4 regions of the Marinospirillum alkalitolerans genome follow, and region 1 is predicted to be linked to each of the others. Evidence: predicted binding sites of a transcription regulator. Region 1 holds the regulator's gene; each other region holds the start of a gene.
What was found. The regulator sigma-54, encoded in region 1, starts transcription at its own class of promoters, with help from an activator protein. The targets are predictions, from matches to a motif close to TGGCACNNNNNTTGCTNT.
Positions count from the first base shown of each region.

Region 2: the regulator sigma-54 is predicted to act here: its motif matches at 2,610-2,627, upstream of V6U78_RS06675 (flagellar basal body rod protein FlgF).
Region 3: the regulator sigma-54 is predicted to act here: its motif matches at 2,439-2,456, upstream of glnA (glutamate--ammonia ligase).
Region 4: the regulator sigma-54 is predicted to act here: its motif matches at 2,835-2,852, upstream of glnL (nitrogen regulation protein NR(II)).

Region 1 is NZ_JBANFI010000004.1:239,170-243,386, reverse strand. Features, by position in the region: gene rapZ (RNase adapter RapZ) at 1-679, opposite strand, end outside; gene ptsN (PTS IIA-like nitrogen regulatory protein PtsN) at 704-1,174, opposite strand; gene hpf (ribosome hibernation promoting factor) at 1,195-1,500, opposite strand; gene V6U78_RS08045 (RNA polymerase factor sigma-54) at 1,622-3,142, opposite strand; gene lptB (LPS export ABC transporter ATP-binding protein) at 3,442-4,185, opposite strand; gene lptA (lipopolysaccharide transport periplasmic protein LptA) at 4,185-4,217, opposite strand, start outside.
Region 2 is NZ_JBANFI010000003.1:376,763-380,979, forward strand. Features, by position in the region: gene V6U78_RS06660 (flagellar basal body P-ring protein FlgI) at 1-235, opposite strand, end outside; gene flgH (flagellar basal body L-ring protein FlgH) at 253-921, opposite strand; gene flgG (flagellar basal-body rod protein FlgG) at 980-1,768, opposite strand; gene V6U78_RS06675 (flagellar basal body rod protein FlgF) at 1,833-2,579, opposite strand; gene V6U78_RS06680 (flagellar hook protein FlgE) at 2,710-4,217, opposite strand, start outside.
Region 3 is NZ_JBANFI010000001.1:239,058-243,274, forward strand. Features, by position in the region: gene V6U78_RS01035 (PAS domain S-box protein) at 1-873, shown strand, start outside; gene glnA (glutamate--ammonia ligase) at 923-2,329, opposite strand; gene typA (translational GTPase TypA) at 2,773-4,217, shown strand, end outside.
Region 4 is NZ_JBANFI010000002.1:77,403-81,619, forward strand. Features, by position in the region: gene ntrC (nitrogen regulation protein NR(I)) at 199-1,674, opposite strand; gene glnL (nitrogen regulation protein NR(II)) at 1,671-2,774, opposite strand; gene V6U78_RS03385 (ATP-binding protein) at 2,997-4,217, opposite strand, start outside.

The DNA of each region.
Region 1 (4,217 bases):
AGGTGCGAATCGAGGCCTGCATGGCTTGGGTGGCCTCTTGTGCGGCGAGAAACTGCTGCACACGGGCATCTAGGCCGGTGAGTTCACGCAGGTTGACATCCCAGTAGGGGTTAGGCAGGCAGCGTACATCAAACAGCAGATCGGCATCCAAGGGAACGCCGCGCTTAAAACCAAAGGACTGAAACAACAGGGTCGTTGGCTGCTGCTTGGTCGAGCCCACCTGCTGGGTGATGCAGCTACGCAGCTCATGCACACTGAGACGGGTGGTATCAAAGGTGGTGCTGGCAAGACTGGCCAGTGGATCAAGTAAGCGCTGTTCTTCTTCTATTGCTTCGAACAGTGAAAGCTGCCCATCGCGCGTCAAGGGATGGCGACGCCGTGTCGCAGAAAAGCGCTCCATCAGCGTTTTGGCGCTGGCATTGAGATAAACCAGATGCCATTGAATACCAGTGAGGGCCAGCTCTTGTAGTAGGTCAGGAAAGGCGGCGAGATCGCTAGGGAGATTACGCGCATCAATACTCACGGCAAGACGGCTGAGTTGGTGCTGGTGCTGTTGCGCCAGTGGCATCAGTAGACTCGCAGGGAGGTTATCAATGGCATAATAACCCAGGTCTTCAAGTGCATGCAGGGCGGCGCTTTTGCCTGATCCTGAGCGACCACTAATAATCACTAGCTGCATCACGCGCCTCCCTTGAGTTCGATTCTACCCAGAGCTTGAGGCTTCCAGGGGTGAGGTAATCAGTTGATGGAGTTGTTCAGCGACATCTGTTTTACGCAATGCCTTGCGCAGGTCTTCATCGGAGAACTTTTGCGCGAGCTCTGCCAGAGTTTGCAAATGGGCTTCATTGGCTTCTTCTGGTACCAGCAGCACAAAAATAAGATCAACGGGTTGGCCATCGATGGCATCAAAATCAATTTTGTCGCGTAAACGAATAAAAGTGCCTACGGCTTCGGAGCAGTGGCGCATGCGACAGTGAGGCAAGGCAATGCCCTGCCCGATACCTGTACTGCCCAGTTTTTCGCGGGCAATGAGACTTGAAAAGACCTCCTCGGCATCCAGCTGTGGAATCTGCTGGGCGATAAAGCGGCTGAAGTATTCAAGAACTCGTTTTTTGCTCCCTCCAGGCACCCCTGCCAGGGTGCGCTCGAGGGTCAAGATATCATTAAGTGGCATATCGGGTAGGGCAGCAATAATTAGTGAGTGGCGCCTTGGAGGCGAGCCTGGTTCTTTTCTTTATGCTTGATCAACTGGCGATCCAGCTTGTCAACCAGCTGGTCGATAGCGGCATACATGTCTTCGGTTTCGCCGCTAGCGTGGATTTCTCCACCGGCCACATTGAGGGTCGCTTCAGCGATCTGACGGAGCTTATCGACAGTCAGTGTGACTTGCACATTGGTGATCTGGTCAAAATGACGTTCTAGCTTGGCAAATTTAGTTTCAACATATTCACGCAAGGCGTTAGTCAGTTCAACGTGATGTCCAGTGATGTTCATTTGCATAAGAAAGCTCCTTGTCTTGAGTAGCATGAGATTTCATTGTAACCCTTTTTCAATGAAAGCAAAGCCTTGCTGGTCGCTCAGGGGCTAAAAATATCGCTTGACAAAGTGTGGGATGAAGAGGCTATCCAAGGCGTTTGCGTTCACTGGAAGGAGGAATATTCATCGCTTCTCGATACTTGGCAATGGTTCGGCGCGCAATCTGGATACCGGCTTCAGCGAGCAGCTCTGCCAGTTTATTGTCAGAAAGGGGCTTCTTAGGTGGCTCATTGTTGATCAGCTTCTTCAGCATGGCGCGAATGGCCGTTGAAGAGGCCTCGCCTCCTTGGGCTGTTGCCACATGGCTGGAGAAGAAGTATTTGAGTTCAAAAATACCTTTAGGCGTGTGCATGTATTTTTGCGTGGTGGCGCGTGAAATCGTTGATTCATGCATGTCGATCGCCTGGGCGATATCGGCCAGAATCATTGGTTTCATATATTCTTCGCCATGTTCAAAGAACTCCTGCTGGCGCTCAACAATCTTGCTGCCGACCTTGAGGAGCGTCTCGCTGCGGCTTTGCAGGCTCTTGATCAGCCACTGGGCTTCTTTGAGATGTTCTTTAAGGTACACATTGGTCTCACTGTGATCAGCGCGGCGAATCAGGTCTGAGTAGCGGGATTGGATGCGTAGCTTAGGCTGGCTTTCAGGATTCAGCTCAACACGCCAGCCCAGTTCAGTCCGTGTGACCAGTAGATCTGGAATTACATACGCAGCGGGTTCGCTTTCGATTCTGCTGCCAGGGCGTGGATGAAGGGATTGGATCAGCTGAATGACTTGCTGGAGTTCAGCTTCACTGTTCAGGCGCAGGCGTCTTTGTAAAAAGCGATAATCACGATTGGCCAGCACCTCCAGATATTGATCAGTCAGGCGCAGAGCTGCGCTACGCCAAGGGGTATCGCTGGGGAGCTGCTCAAGTTGTAGCAACAGGCATTCGCGCAAATCGCGCGCGCCTACACCTGTGGGGTCAAAATGCTGGATGAGTTTCAGGACAGCTTGCACGTCTTCAAGCTCTAGGTCGCCCAGAAGATCCGGCTCCTGGATTTTGAGTGCCTCAGTTAAGGCAGCCAGGTCTTCAAGCAGATAGCCATCGCTGTTGATGCTATCGATCAGTGCCTCGCCAATCAGGCGATCAGGTTCGTGGTGGACATTCAGGTTGAGCTGCCAGAGCAGGTGATCCTGTAGACTGAGTGCTTGACTGTCGCTAGCATAGTCTTCTCGATCTTCTTCCATCTGCGCTGAACTGGAGCCGCTGCTTTCAGGTGTGTAGATGTCATCCCAAACGGTATCGATCTCCAGCTCTTGAGGGATGCTGGTTTCCTGCCAGTCATCCTGAGCAGCGTGATCTACTTCTCTTTCTCTGCTGGATTCATCTGAGGCGCTGTCTTGGTGGTGGCTGGCCGTGTCCTCGAGTGGGCTGCTGGCTGCGGGTGTGTCATCCAGTTCTTGCTCTTCGAGTTCGAGTAGCGGATTAGACTCCAGTGCCTGCTGGATTTCTTGTTGTAAATCCAGCGTCGAGAGTTGTAGCAGATAGATGGCCTGCTGCAACTGAGGTGTGATGACAAGGCTTTGTGAAAGATTGAGTCCAAGACTGGGTTTCATCGACATAGTGCCCTAAACCTAAAAGCAAGAGGAAAGGTGGCTGCCTCAACAACCAAGCCATCTCTGTCGCCACTGAGGTCGGGCGTCAGAGGGTTTTTATCAGAGCGGGTCAACAAAAGGGTGCTAAGAGCGCTTAAATGACCAGATCTGCAGCGATTCAGGGTTGCTGGTTGGCGCTGAATCGACTCCGAGGGCCAGCATAGCAATTATTATGCCATTCGCTCAAGTGTTTTAAAGTCTGCGCTGTTCACAAGAGCGCTTCAGGTTGGTTGGAAAGAGAGCTTCAGGTTGGTTGGAAAAGGAGCCTAAGCCTTGAAACCCTCGCCCAGATAAACGCGGCGCACATCTGGATGGTGAAGAATCTGCTCGGCATTGCCTTCTGCAATAATGCGCCCTTCACTGACAATGTAAGCCCGTTCGCAGATTTCGAGTGTTTCGCGGACATTGTGATCGGTGATCAAAACGCCGATGTTTCTGGCTTGCAGCTGGCGAATAATGCCCATGATTTCTGCAACCGAGATAGGATCAACACCGGCAAAGGGCTCGTCTAGCAGGATGAAATCTGGCTCATTGGCCAGAGCGCGGGCAATTTCAACACGCCGCCGCTCTCCGCCAGAGAGGCTCATGCCTTTGCTGTGGCGAATATGGGTGATGGAGAACTCTTCTAGCAGCTGATCGGCGAGCTGCTGGCGTCGTGCTGGGCTGAGCTCTTTGCGCAGTTGCAGGATGGCCAGTAGGTTCTGCTCGACGGTTAGCTTACGAAAGATCGAGGCTTCCTGAGGGAGATAGCCCAAACCAACACGGGCGCGTCCATGCATCGGCAGCGCGGTAATATCCTGCTGATCCAGCCTCACTTGTCCGCCATCGGCTTTCACCAGGCCAACAATCATATAAAAAGAAGTGGTTTTGCCTGCCCCGTTAGGACCAAGCAGGCCAACGATTTCGCCTTGCTGTACTTCAAGGCTGATATCGCGTACCACGGGACGCTTTTTATAGCTTTTTTGTAGATGTTGAGCGCTGAGGCGCTTGCGGGATGCTGGTTTGGACATTAGGGGTTCTCACGGCGCTGAGGAGTGAGGAT
Region 2 (4,217 bases), on a different contig from region 1:
TACCAAACTGATTCATCATATTGGCGAAGGTTTGATTGGTGAAGGGCGCGTTATCGCCTGTCCCATCAAGACCCACTACCAAACCATAACCAATCAACTGGTTAGCCCGCACACCTTCGACACTGGTGAGATCCTTAAGACGACTCATGGGCTCATTAGCCCATGCCTGCGTCCAGCTGGAAATCAGCAGACTCAGTGCGAATGCTAGAGAGAAGAAACCTTGTTGTAATCGCATGCAGATTCAGCTCCAGCTTAAAGCGGCCACCAGCCACTATTCAGAAAACGGGTGAGCCAACCTTGGCGATTTGCATTGGCGAGTTCACCTGTGCTGCTATAGGTTAAACGCGCATCGGCTAATTGGGTTGAGGACACAGTATTATTAGGGCGAATATCTTCTGGACGCACAATGCCAGAGACGCGCACATACTCTGAACCTTGGTTCAAATTCATCCACTTTTCGCCGCGCACCAGCATATTGCCGTTGGGGTAAACCTCATGCACCGTTACCGTAATACTGCCTAACAGGCTATTACTTTGATCAGAAGAAGCCTCACCCGAGAAGTCTCGATCTGAACTCAGGTTCGCCCCCACATTTAAACGTTCACGCCCTGCAATCACTGGTGTAGCAACATTGACACTGGTGGAGCGGTTAAGATCTGTGCTGGACGAATTACTCGCACGGGTGCGTTCTTCAAGCTGCACCGTAATCACATCACCAACACGATAGGCCTTGCGATCACCAAACAAGGTGGGAGAGTGATTGGCATGATACAGAGAGCCACGCGTGGCGGGCGGTGGCTCCATCTGGCTTGGCTGCACCGGTGCATAATGGGGATCATCAGGCTCAACCACCGGCCGGCCACCACAGGCGGCTAAGAGCGCCAGGCTGGCGATCACCACAAGCCGTAATGCATTACACATGTCCAGTTCCTCTTTATTTATTTCTTGCTGCCTATCCAACCAGGACTTCAGTACGCGCTTACAGGGTTTGGGTCAGATTGCGCAGCATATCATCAGCCGCTGAAACAACCTTAGTATTCATTTCATAGGCGCGCTGGGTCGTAATCATATCCACCAGCTCTTCAACAGCACTGACGTTAGACAGCTCCAGCATGCTCTGCTCTACGCTACCAAAGCCATTTTCTCCACCAACGCCATCAATCGGCGCACCAGAGCCTGCCGTTTCAGCAAAGACATTGTTACCCAGAGCCAGCAAACCAGCAGGATTGATAAAATCGACCAGCTCAACCTGACCGATTTCTTGTGGGTTATTATTTTCACCCGCTTGGGTAATCGTCACCACACCATCACGACCGATGGTGATCGAGTTGGTATTTTGTGGCAGGACGATCTCTGGCTCCAGCGGGAAGCCATTCGAGTTCACGATGCGTCCATCTGCATCGAGGTGGAATTGACCATTGCGCGTATAGCTGACTTCACCATCTGGCATTTGCAGGCGGAAGAAACCACGGCCATTGATCGCGATATCCAGCGGCTGGTTCGTCACTTCAAGGCTGCCTTCAGTAAACTGGCGCTGAGTGGCCACCACGCGCACACCTGTACCTAGCTGCAAGCCAGTAGGCAGCGTGGTGTTATCACCATTTTGAGCACCTGGTAAACGCTGTGCTTGATAAAGCAGATCTTCAAACACCGCACGATTACGCTTAAAACCCACCGTATTGACGTTGGCGAGGTTGTTAGAAATAGTAGAGAGTTTGGTGTCCATGGCTTGTAAGCCTGTACGACCTGTCCATAAAGCTGGATGCATTGTCTTCTCCTGACTTCAATTCGACTTGCCTGTTCCCAGGCTTAAAAAATCATTCGATGCTGAATTAGCCCATGCGCAGCAAGCTGTTGACGCTCGCGCTGGTATCATCAACCGATTTCATCATCTTCACATTCATTTCATACTGGCGTGATAAGGCCAAAAGACTAGTTAACTCGCTGACTGCATTCACATTACTGGTTTCCAGTGCGCCAGATTCCAGCTGGACTTGCTCTGCCAACTCAAGCGGCACATCAATACCCATTGGGCGCATCAGACCGTCCAAACCCTTCTCCATAACGACGCCCTGCTCTTGGGCACTGACCAGCTTGATTTGATCCACAATCTCGACATCAGCACCACCCGCTTGGTTACCCAATGCAATACCACCATCGGCGTTGATATGAATATGCTGGCCTTGCGGCAAGACGATCGGCCCGCCATTGCCGATAATCGGCAAGCCATTGCCTGTACGTAGCACACCATTGGGATCAATATTCAGATCGCCACGGCGAGTATAGGCTTCGGTGCCATCAGGGGCCTGTACCGCGATCCAGCCTTCACCGCGCACCGCAATATCAAGGTTGCGCCCAGTATACTCATAGCTGCCCGCCTGTATATCGGTAGCAGGACGCTCGGTGAGGGCATAAACACGGCTAGGGTGATGCTGACCAAAAACAGGCATGGCGCGGGCTTGCTCAAAATCAGCACGAAAGCCTGTTGTGTTCACGTTGGCAAGGTTATTGGAGCGTGCCGTTTGTGCCAGCATATTGTGCTTAGCGCCGGTCATCGCAATAAAAAGGGCTTTATCCATGTCAGTCTCCGCAAGCTGAATAGACAAGTCTTTGCAAGGCCTGTGCCAAACTCCTGCAAGGCAATACACAGCAATCAATAGAAACAAAAAAAGCGCACCGAAGCGCGCTTTTTGGGCCAGCATACAAAAATTAACGCAGATTGATAATCGTCTGAGTAATCGTATCTTGCGTCTGGATCGTCTTGGCATTGGCCTGATAGTTACGCTGACCAATAATCATCTTCACCAGCTCTTCAGCCAGATCGACGTTAGAATCTTCCAAGGCACCACCGGCAATCGTACCCGTAATACCCGTACCAGCCACGTTAATGGTCGGAATCCCTGAGTCAGGACTTTCTAACCAAGCCGTCGAGCCATTTGGACGCAAACCTTCTGGGTTAGTAAAGGTCGCTATTGGCACTTGACCCACAACCTTATTCTGACCATTGGTATAACGACCAAAGATACTGCCATCGGCGCCAACTTCAAGCCCCGCAAGACGCCCAGTGGTATAACCATCTTGGCTTTGTGACTGAGCAGAGAAGGCCGCACCATATTGTGTGGTGCCACGTAGGTTGTAAGTAAAGCTATTTGCATTTGGGGTAGGTCCCATCCAAGCGCCAGCCAGATACTCCGTAGGAACACTCAAGTTGAAAGATCCAGGTGAATTCGCAGGTGGCACTGTATTGACATTCCCGTCATTAAACCCAGAAAAAGCACCCTGGGTATTAAAGGTCAGCGTTTTCTGAACCAGAGTAGTAGGATCCCCACCTCCAGTTACCCAATCATTGAAGTTGGCTGCAGTCAAATATTCACCGCTTCCTACAGGAAACTCAACTGCATTGCCATTCCCATCAACAAATTTTCCATCAAAGGCCATAATCATAGCCCAAGCATTTCCTTCAGCAGAGTTGCTCGGTTCAACTTTAACAAAGTACTGACTCACCACATGCTCAATGCCTAAACTGTCATATACCTTAGTAGGATTTTGATCAGAGTAGGTCGTACGATCATTTGGATTAAAGCTAAAAGATCCAACTTGAAAATCATCGGGATCTATAGGGTTACCAGCAAGTTCCAAAGCAACACCAGGAGAAATAGACCCTATAATTTGGGCCTTCAAAACAATATTTGGCGCCGTACCCACCACATCATAACCCTGGCCATCAATAACCACAGTTTCAGGCGTTACCACACCATTAGCATCTACGTTTAACGTAGTACCCACACCATCTATATTTAAAATCACATCATTAGCAACACCATTCAAAGGTATTGTCGTTAAGGTGCCTAGGTTTTCTTTACGCGAATCAAAATTAAATTCTAAGTCCAAACGACCCGTGGCCTTAGGCTCAATATTGGTTTGACTAATGCGCATATCACCCATTACACCCTGCACATTGCCTTGATCATCAGCGGTATAGCCTTGCAAACGCTTCCCTGTATTATTGATGATATAACCATCTTTATCCAAATTAAAATAACCAGCACGCGTATATTCTGTCTGCCCATTATTAGAAAGAATAAAGTAACCATTACCTTCAATCGCCATATCTAATGCGCGATCGGTATAGTTGATATTCCCTTGGGTGTGCTGCTGAGAAACACGCTCAACCAATACACCTGAACCTGTCGAATGCTTACCTGTACCCAGAATCG
Region 3 (4,217 bases), on a different contig from region 1:
GAGGTTAAAGGGCGTAAGCCGGGTGCTTTTCTGCAAGGCCCAGAAACTGATTCAGCGACAGTAGAGGTCATTCGCCAGCATATTCAGCGTCGCGAGCCTTTTTATGATGAGATTCTTAATTACACCAAGCAGCGTGAGCCTTACTGGGTTTCTTTATCGATTAATCCCGTTTTTGCCCAAGATGGCAGTCTAAAGAGTTTTATCTCGGTGCAGGCGAATGTGAGCCGCGTGAAGGAGATGGCGATCGATTTCACGAATAAACTGCTGGCGATAGGTAAAGCCTTAATGATCTATGAGATAGATCATCAGCATCGTGTGTTGAATTACAATGAGCTATTTGCTGCGCGTTGCGCTGATCTAGGTGGTGCTGAAGCGGTAATAGGGGCTTTTTCATCTCAGTTGAGTCAGCAGGAGCAGCAGGAGTTAATCAGTCAAGATGAGCTGTCCAAGGTTTTTGAATATGATCACGGCTCAAAGCGTTTTAATCTTGATACGCGGATTGCCGTGATGCGCAACCTAAAAGGCGAGATAGAGCGTTACGTTGTTTTTGGTATCGATATTTCTGCCCGCAAAGCGGTGGTGGCTGAAACACAAAAAGCGATGCAGGGACTGATTGCCTCTAGCCAGACGATTAAAACCATCGTGAATACTATTAACGGTATTTCAGAGCAGACGAATCTGCTGGCCTTGAATGCAGCGATTGAAGCGGCACGTGCAGGTGAACTCGGACGGGGTTTTGCAGTGGTAGCAGATGAGGTTCGGACCTTAGCAGGGCATTCGCGCCAGTCAAGTAATGAAATTGATGGTTTGGTGGGTGAAACTGTTCAACAGATAGAAGCGCTGAATGATCTGTTGCAGCAGATCGATGATTAAAATAAAAAACCGCCTCACTAGGAGGCGGTTGATCTATTTGAGCCTGGGCTTAAACAGAGTAGTACATATCAAACTCAACTGGGTGAGTTGTCATGTTCAGACGGTTCACTTCTTCCATCTTCAAAGCAATGAAGCCATCAAGCATATCATCAGTGAAGACGCCGCCACGGGTTAAGAACTCACGGTCTGCTTTCAGGGCTTCAAGAGCTTCTTGCAGGCTGCCGGCAACTTGTGGAACCTGAGCGGCTTCTTCAGGTGGCAAGTCATAGAGGTTTTTATCCATCGCATCACCAGGGTGAATCTTGTTCTGGATACCATCTAAACCAGCCATCAGCAGTGCAGCAAAGCACAGGTAGGGGTTGGCACCTGGATCAGGGAAGCGCGTTTCGATACGGCGTGCTTTGGGGCTGCTGACGTAAGGAATGCGGATAGAAGCCGAGCGGTTTTTCGCTGAGTAGGCCAGCATCACCGGTGCTTCAAAACCAGGAACCAGACGCTTGTAAGAGTTGGTCAGCGGGTTGGTGATTGCATTCAGCGCCTTAGCGTGCTTGATGATACCACCGATGTAGTAGAGGGCCATTTCAGACAGGCCGCCGTAGCCATCACCAGAGAAGAGGTTGACGCCATCTTTAGAGAGAGACTGGTGAACGTGCATACCTGAGCCGTTATCGCCAACCAGAGGCTTGGGCATAAAGGTTGCTGTTTTACCAAAGGCATGCGCGACATTGTGGACGCAGTACTTCAGGCGTTGCACTTCGTCGGCTTTTTTGACCAAGGTGTTGAAAGCGACACCGATCTCACACTGGTTAGCGGTCGCCACTTCGTGGTGATGCACCTCGATTTTCAGGCCCATCGCCGTCATCGCGTTACACATGGCGCCGCGAATTTCGTGTGAAGAGTCCACAGGTGGCACAGGGAAGTAGCCGCCTTTCACGCGTGGACGGTGGCCCATGTTGCCGCCTTCGATGGTGGCATCAGACGACCAAGCTGCTTCTTCAGAATTGATGTGGTAGGAGGCGCCAGAAATGTCCTGCTTCCATTTCACATCATCAAAGATAAAGAATTCTGGCTCTGGGCCAAAGAAAGCGGTATCGGCAATGCCAGTGGACTTGAGGTATTCCTCAGCGCGGCGTGCCAAAGAGCGAGGGTCGCGCTCATAGCCCTGCATGGTGGCAGGCTCAATGATGTCACACTGTAAAATCAGAGTGGCTTCATCGGTGAAAGGGTCCAGCACAGCAGAAGAGTCATCTGGGCGCATAATCATGTCAGATTCGTTAATGCCCTTCCAACCGCCAACAGATGAGCCATCGAACATCTGCCCGCTTTCGAAAAACTCTTCGTCAACGGAGGCGGCAGGAATCGTGACATGCTGCTCCTTGCCGCGTGCATCGGTGAAACGCAGATCAATCCACTTGACGTCGTGCTCTTTAATAATAGAAAGACTCTTCTCAGACATAATCGCCTCCATCGTTTGGCGTTGGGTAAAACAAGTGATAGAAACACAAGTCCTGTTACTGGGTGTCCCTCATCGGGATACGGAAGCAGCTTGCGTTGTTAACTAAGATTAAGCAAGCTCTGTGCCAAAAAGCCTGCTGCCTCTTTTTTGCCCTTCTTTTGCGCGTTAAGGCGCATCAAATCGGCCCATGGGGTGTTCTGCAAGCCTCATGATGTAGCAAAGGCCCTTTTTTTGCGCACCCTTTTAAGGCTTCCTCTCTTTTATTGCACCAATATAGGGCTTTTGCGGTGGCTTGCCAAAAAAAACGCCCCTTTTGTTAAAAAACTATTCCTGTCATCTTCGAGGCGTTATACTGTTTCGCCCTTTTTTTTAGGTTGGCCGGGCGCGTTCATATCGGGCAGGCCTCCTTTTCGACTACTTCCGGCTGAGCCGGGGAGCTGCTTGTGATAGAAAAACTTCGTAATATTGCCATTATCGCTCACGTTGACCATGGAAAAACGACCCTGGTTGATAAACTCCTGAAGCAATCAGGTACCTTGGATCGTCGTGAAGCTGAAAATGAACGCGTGATGGACTCCAATGATCAGGAGAAAGAGCGCGGTATTACTATTCTGGCGAAAAACACCGCCATCAGCTGGAATGACTACCGCATCAATATTATCGACACCCCTGGACACGCCGATTTTGGTGGTGAGGTAGAGCGAGTACTGTCAATGGTCGACTCAGTACTGCTGATTGTCGATGCGATGGATGGCCCAATGCCACAAACGCGTTTTGTGACGCAAAAAGCCTTTGCGCGTGGCCTGAAGCCGATCGTTGTGATTAACAAGATTGACCGTCCTGGTGCACGTCCTGATTGGGTTGTGGATCAGGTATTTGATCTGTTTGCTAACCTGGATGCGACAGAAGAGCAGCTGGATTTCCCCATCATCTATGCTTCCGCACTGAACGGCATTGCTGGGGACGACCCAGAGAATATGGCCGAAGATATGACGCCACTCTTCCAGGCGGTTGTTGACCTGGTTCCCCCGCCCGCGGTGGATCCTGAGGGGGCGTTCCAGATGCAGATTTCTGCTTTGGATTACTCCAGCTATGTGGGTGTTATTGGTGTTGGCCGTGTGACCCGTGGTCGCGTTCTGCCGAATCAGCAGATCATCGTGGTGGATCGTGAAGGCAAGCAGCGTAAAGCCAAGATTGGCCAGGTCATGACCTATCATGGCTTGCAGCGCAACGAGTCACCTGAGGGTGCTGAAGCAGGCGATATTATCTGTATTACTGGTGTGGATCCGCTCAATATTTCAGACACCCTGTGTGATCCTTCTCAGGTTGAAGCCATGCCGGCCCTGAGCGTTGATGAGCCAACGGTCACCATGACCTTCCAGGTCAACAACTCGCCTTTTGCAGGTAAAGATGGCAAGTTCGTGACCAGCCGTAATATTAAAGAGCGTCTGGAAAAAGAGCTGGTTCACAACGTTGCACTGCGCGTTGAAGAAACCGACAGCCCAGATCGCTTCCGTGTTTCTGGTCGCGGCGAGCTGCACCTTTCTGTTTTGATCGAAACCATGCGTCGTGAAGGTTTTGAGCTGGGTGTATCGCGTCCTGAGGTCATCATTCGTGAGATAGATGGTGTCAAGCAAGAGCCCTATGAAGAGCTGATTGTTGATATTGAAGAGCAGCACCAGGGTTCGATCATGGAAGAACTAGGCAAGCGTAAAGCCCGTTTAACCAATATGAACCCAGATGGTAAAGGCCGTATCCGTCTGGACTTCGTGATTCCTTCACGTGGTTTGATTGGTTTCCGTAACCAGTTTATGACACTGACTTCAGGTACCGGTATTCTGACCAGTATCTTTGATCACTATGGTCCGTTGGCCGAAGGTACAGTTGA
Region 4 (4,217 bases), on a different contig from region 1:
AGGTGCAACCGCCTGAAAGGAATACGCCGCGAAATGCATTAAACGCGAAGAATTATGTAGTAAATTTTCAGGAAAACACCCATAAATGAAGCAAGAAGATACAGGATAATGCACAGAAAAACATCTGTCATTAGACCAAGAGAGGAGAGGCACCAAGAGCGCTCGATTCAGGCCCGCGCTCTGGTGTGTGTATCAAGACTATTCGTCTTCGTCATCGCCGCCTTCGCTGTGAATATCCAGCTCTTTTAACTTGCGTGTTAGGGTATTGCGCCCCCAACCCAGAAGCTCAGCAGCATCACGCTTACGCCCTCCTGTTTGTTTGAGCGCAGCATGAATCATAATCCGCTCAAAGGCTGGCACGGCTTTATCCAACAGATGTGTTTCACCACGCTGTAAGGCTTGCTCGGCCCAGTATTTAAGCGCGGCCTCCCAATCACTGGCAATGCGCCCGGGTGATTTTGCAAGCAGCTCAGGGGGCAGATCATCCAGCAGCACCTCGCGGCCAGAAGCCATTACCGTGAGCCAGCGGCAGGTGTTTTGCAGTTGGCGCACATTGCCCGGCCAATCCAGACGGCATAAGTAATCGAGCGTTTGTGCGTGCAGCACCTTGACCTCGCTGCTGAGCTCACGCGCGGCAGACGCCAGAAAATGTTCGGCCAAGCGCGGAATATCTTCGCGTCGGTCTTTCAATGAGGGGAGGTGCACGCGGATCACGTTCAAGCGATGAAAGAGATCCTCACGAAAGCGGCCCTGCGCAACCAGTTTTTCCAGATCCTGATGCGTGGCCGCAATAATCCGTACATCGACCTTCACGGGAGTATGGCCGCCCACACGGTAAAATTCGCCATCGGCCAGCACCCTGAGCAGGCGGGTTTGGGTTTCTGCGGGCATATCGCCAATTTCATCAAGAAACAAGGTGCCCTTGTTGGCCTGCTCAAAGCGCCCCTGCCTTTGTCCTGCGGCCCCAGTAAAGGCCCCCTTCTCATGACCAAAAAGCTCGGATTCAATTAAATCCTTGGGTATTGCGGCCATATTCAGCGCAATAAAAGGATGCTGCGCGCGCGGGCTATGCTGATGCAAGGCATGGGCGACCAGTTCCTTCCCTGTGCCGGATTCACCATTGATCAGCACGGTGATGGTGGAATGCGATAGACGGCCGATCGCACGAAACACCTCCTGCATCGCAGGGGCTTCACCAATAATTTCTGGATTGTTTTTATCCTGCGCCAAAGGCTGAGGGGCTCTTTGCGCTTGCTGTTCGGCTGCATGGGCTAGGGCACGCTGGACAAGGGCAACAGCCTCATCAACATCAAAGGGTTTGGGCAGATATTCGAACGCCCCGCCTTGATAAGAGGCCACGGCGCTATCTAAGTCTGAATGGGCCGTCATAATAATCACCGGCAGCTGGGGATACAGCTCATGGGTTTGCTTGAGCAGATCCAAACCATCCATGCCGGGCATACGAATATCCGAGATTAAAGCATCAGGTGGCTGTTGGAGCATATCGCGCAAGGCCGCATCAGCACGCTCATAGCAGGTAACTTGAATCCCCGCTTGCTCCAAGGCTTTTTCAAGTACCCAGCGGATTGATCGATCATCATCAATCACCCACACCTGACCACGAAAAGGCAAGCGAGAAGCATCAGGCGCTGCAACAGGATGGGTTGGGCTCATAGTGTCACTCCTTGTTTTTGTTCTGCCTCTGACGCATCAAAGGGAATCAGTAAACGAAACTCGGTATGACCTGGCTGACTGGTGCATTCAATCAGGCCTTGGTGCTTTTGTAGTGCGGCTTGGGCAATCGTCAGGCCCAGCCCCGTACCCTGCGCACGCCCACTGACCATGGGATAGAAGATATTCTCTTGCATCCCTTCAGGAATGCCGGGGCCGTTATCAATGATTTTGACCTGGCAAACCAAGCGATGCCGCTCTGCGCCTAGGGTGAACTGGCGCTTGGCACGACTTTGCAAAATAATGCGCCCTTGGGTATGGCCGCTCTCAATTAAGGCTTGCATGGCATTGCGCACAATATTCAACACAGCCTGAATCAACTGCTCAGGATCACCATAAAACTCAGGCAGGCTCGGGTCATAGTCACGTATCAAGCGGATATGATCACCAAATTCGGCCTGCGCCAGGGTATAGACTCGCTCCAGAACTTCATGAATATTGAGCAGGCGCATGGCTGGGAGCTGATTCGGCCCAAGCATACGATCGACAAGATTTCTGAGCCGATCCGCCTCTTCAATAATCACCTGGGTGTAATCCTTGAGCTGGTCATCGGGCAGCGCCCGCTCCAGAAGTTGAGCCGCACCACGAATCCCACCCAGCGGGTTTTTGATCTCATGGGCCATGCCGCGTACTAAAGCGCGCACAGTTTCCTGCTTATTGACTAAATCTTCTTCACGCGAGATACGCAGCTGGCGATCACGCGGAAAAATCTCCACGATCAGCTGGGCCTGATGGGCCAGCTCAGCAATCGGCGATACGGTATAGTCTACGGTCAGTGTTTCACCATGATGCAGCTGAAGACAGGCTTCGCGCTTGGTAAAAGGATGGCCGGTGAGCGCGGCCTCTCTCAGGGTGCTCAGGCCATCCTCTGGTTCCTGAAACAAAGCGGGCAGCGGTTGGTGACGAAAACGCGTCAGACTGGCCGCGAGCAGCATTTCCGCTGCTGGATTCATATAGGTCAAATTCAGATTCTGTTCCAGCAACAGCACCGCTGTAGTCAGATTCTCTAAAAGATGACGAGGGAGTTCGGATATTGGACTCATCGCTTAACCTTGCCGCAAGAAAATCCCATGATCGGGAAGGAGCACTCTCTATTCAGGCTGAATGCAAATGCCGCACCAAGTTGAATAGAGAAGCCGTATCGATCGCCAGATCAGGCACTAGGCGCTCCATTTTTTGCGCTCAAGGGAGGATGTGTGCGCCTCAATCCAGCTTGTTACGCACTAGAATAGTGCATTTTGAGAATGGCGCACGGTTTTTGATCATTATTGGGGCGGGTATTCGATCGGCGGTAGGTCATCGGCCTGTTCTTTCGGAAAAATCAGGCTAAAGCGTGCACCACCAAGACGCGGGCTGCGATCGACCAATGCGCTGCCACGGTGCCAGTAGATGATACGCTGCACTATGGACAGCCCTAAACCATAGCCGCCAGAGCTACGGGTGCGGCTATCATCCAGTCGCGAGAAGGGCATAAAAACGCGTGCCCAGTCCTGTTCAGGAATGCCGGGGCCATCATCTTCTACATCTATTCTGAGCGTATCAGCCTCAATCTGAATCAACACGATCAACTGTTGATCCGCATAGCGCAGCCCGTTACTGACCAGGTTTTGCACCGCACGCTGAAAATAACGCGCTTCTACATCAGCCTCGGTCGAGCAGGCTTGTTCATTCATGCACACCACCTGCAGCTGGATCACCGAATGAGTGCGCTGAAAGCCTTGCACCACTTCATCAACCAGCGCGCGGATATCATGGGTCTGAAAATCCAGCTGTAATTTATCCTGCCCAAGTCGTGCATAGGTCAGAATCTCGTCAATCAGCTGATCGAGTTCATCAATATCCTTGTCTACGCCTTGGGTTTGCTTCATCACGCGCTGATAAAAGGCCGTATCCTGAGCATGATCCTCGGCCAGATCTTCGATCATCTGCAAGCCAAAACGAATCCGCGCGACAGGGGTGCGCAGCTCGTGGGAGACGGCATGAATCATTTCCTGCTGGGTGCGCAAAAGGCGCTGCACCTGCTCCGCCATGCGATTAAAGACCCGCGCCAGCTGACCAATAAAATCAGGCGTCTCGACTTCCACACGCGCATCCAGATTGCCCGCTGCGATCAAGCGTGAGGCTCTTTCTAAAGGATGAAGTCTGGCTTCAAGGCCAGCCAGCAACCACCATAGACTCAGTGCCAGTAAGATCACAATTAAAGCCGCCATACTGATGATCACACTGGCAGGATAGGCATCAAACAAAAATACAGGACCAAGCTCCAACCATTGCTGTGCATCCACCTGTATATAGCCAGTGAAGCTGCGGCCATCAGGGGCCAACAGCAAAACAGATTCACCTTGATCTAGCAGGGCGCTCTGACGCTGATTCACAACCTGAGGCATGGTTTCCAGTATCGCTAACGGATAAGCAAAACCAGCTTGATGCTGCTGCAGAAAAACGCGGCGCTGTTGAGGAGATAAAGGCAGGAGTGCGCGTTGTAG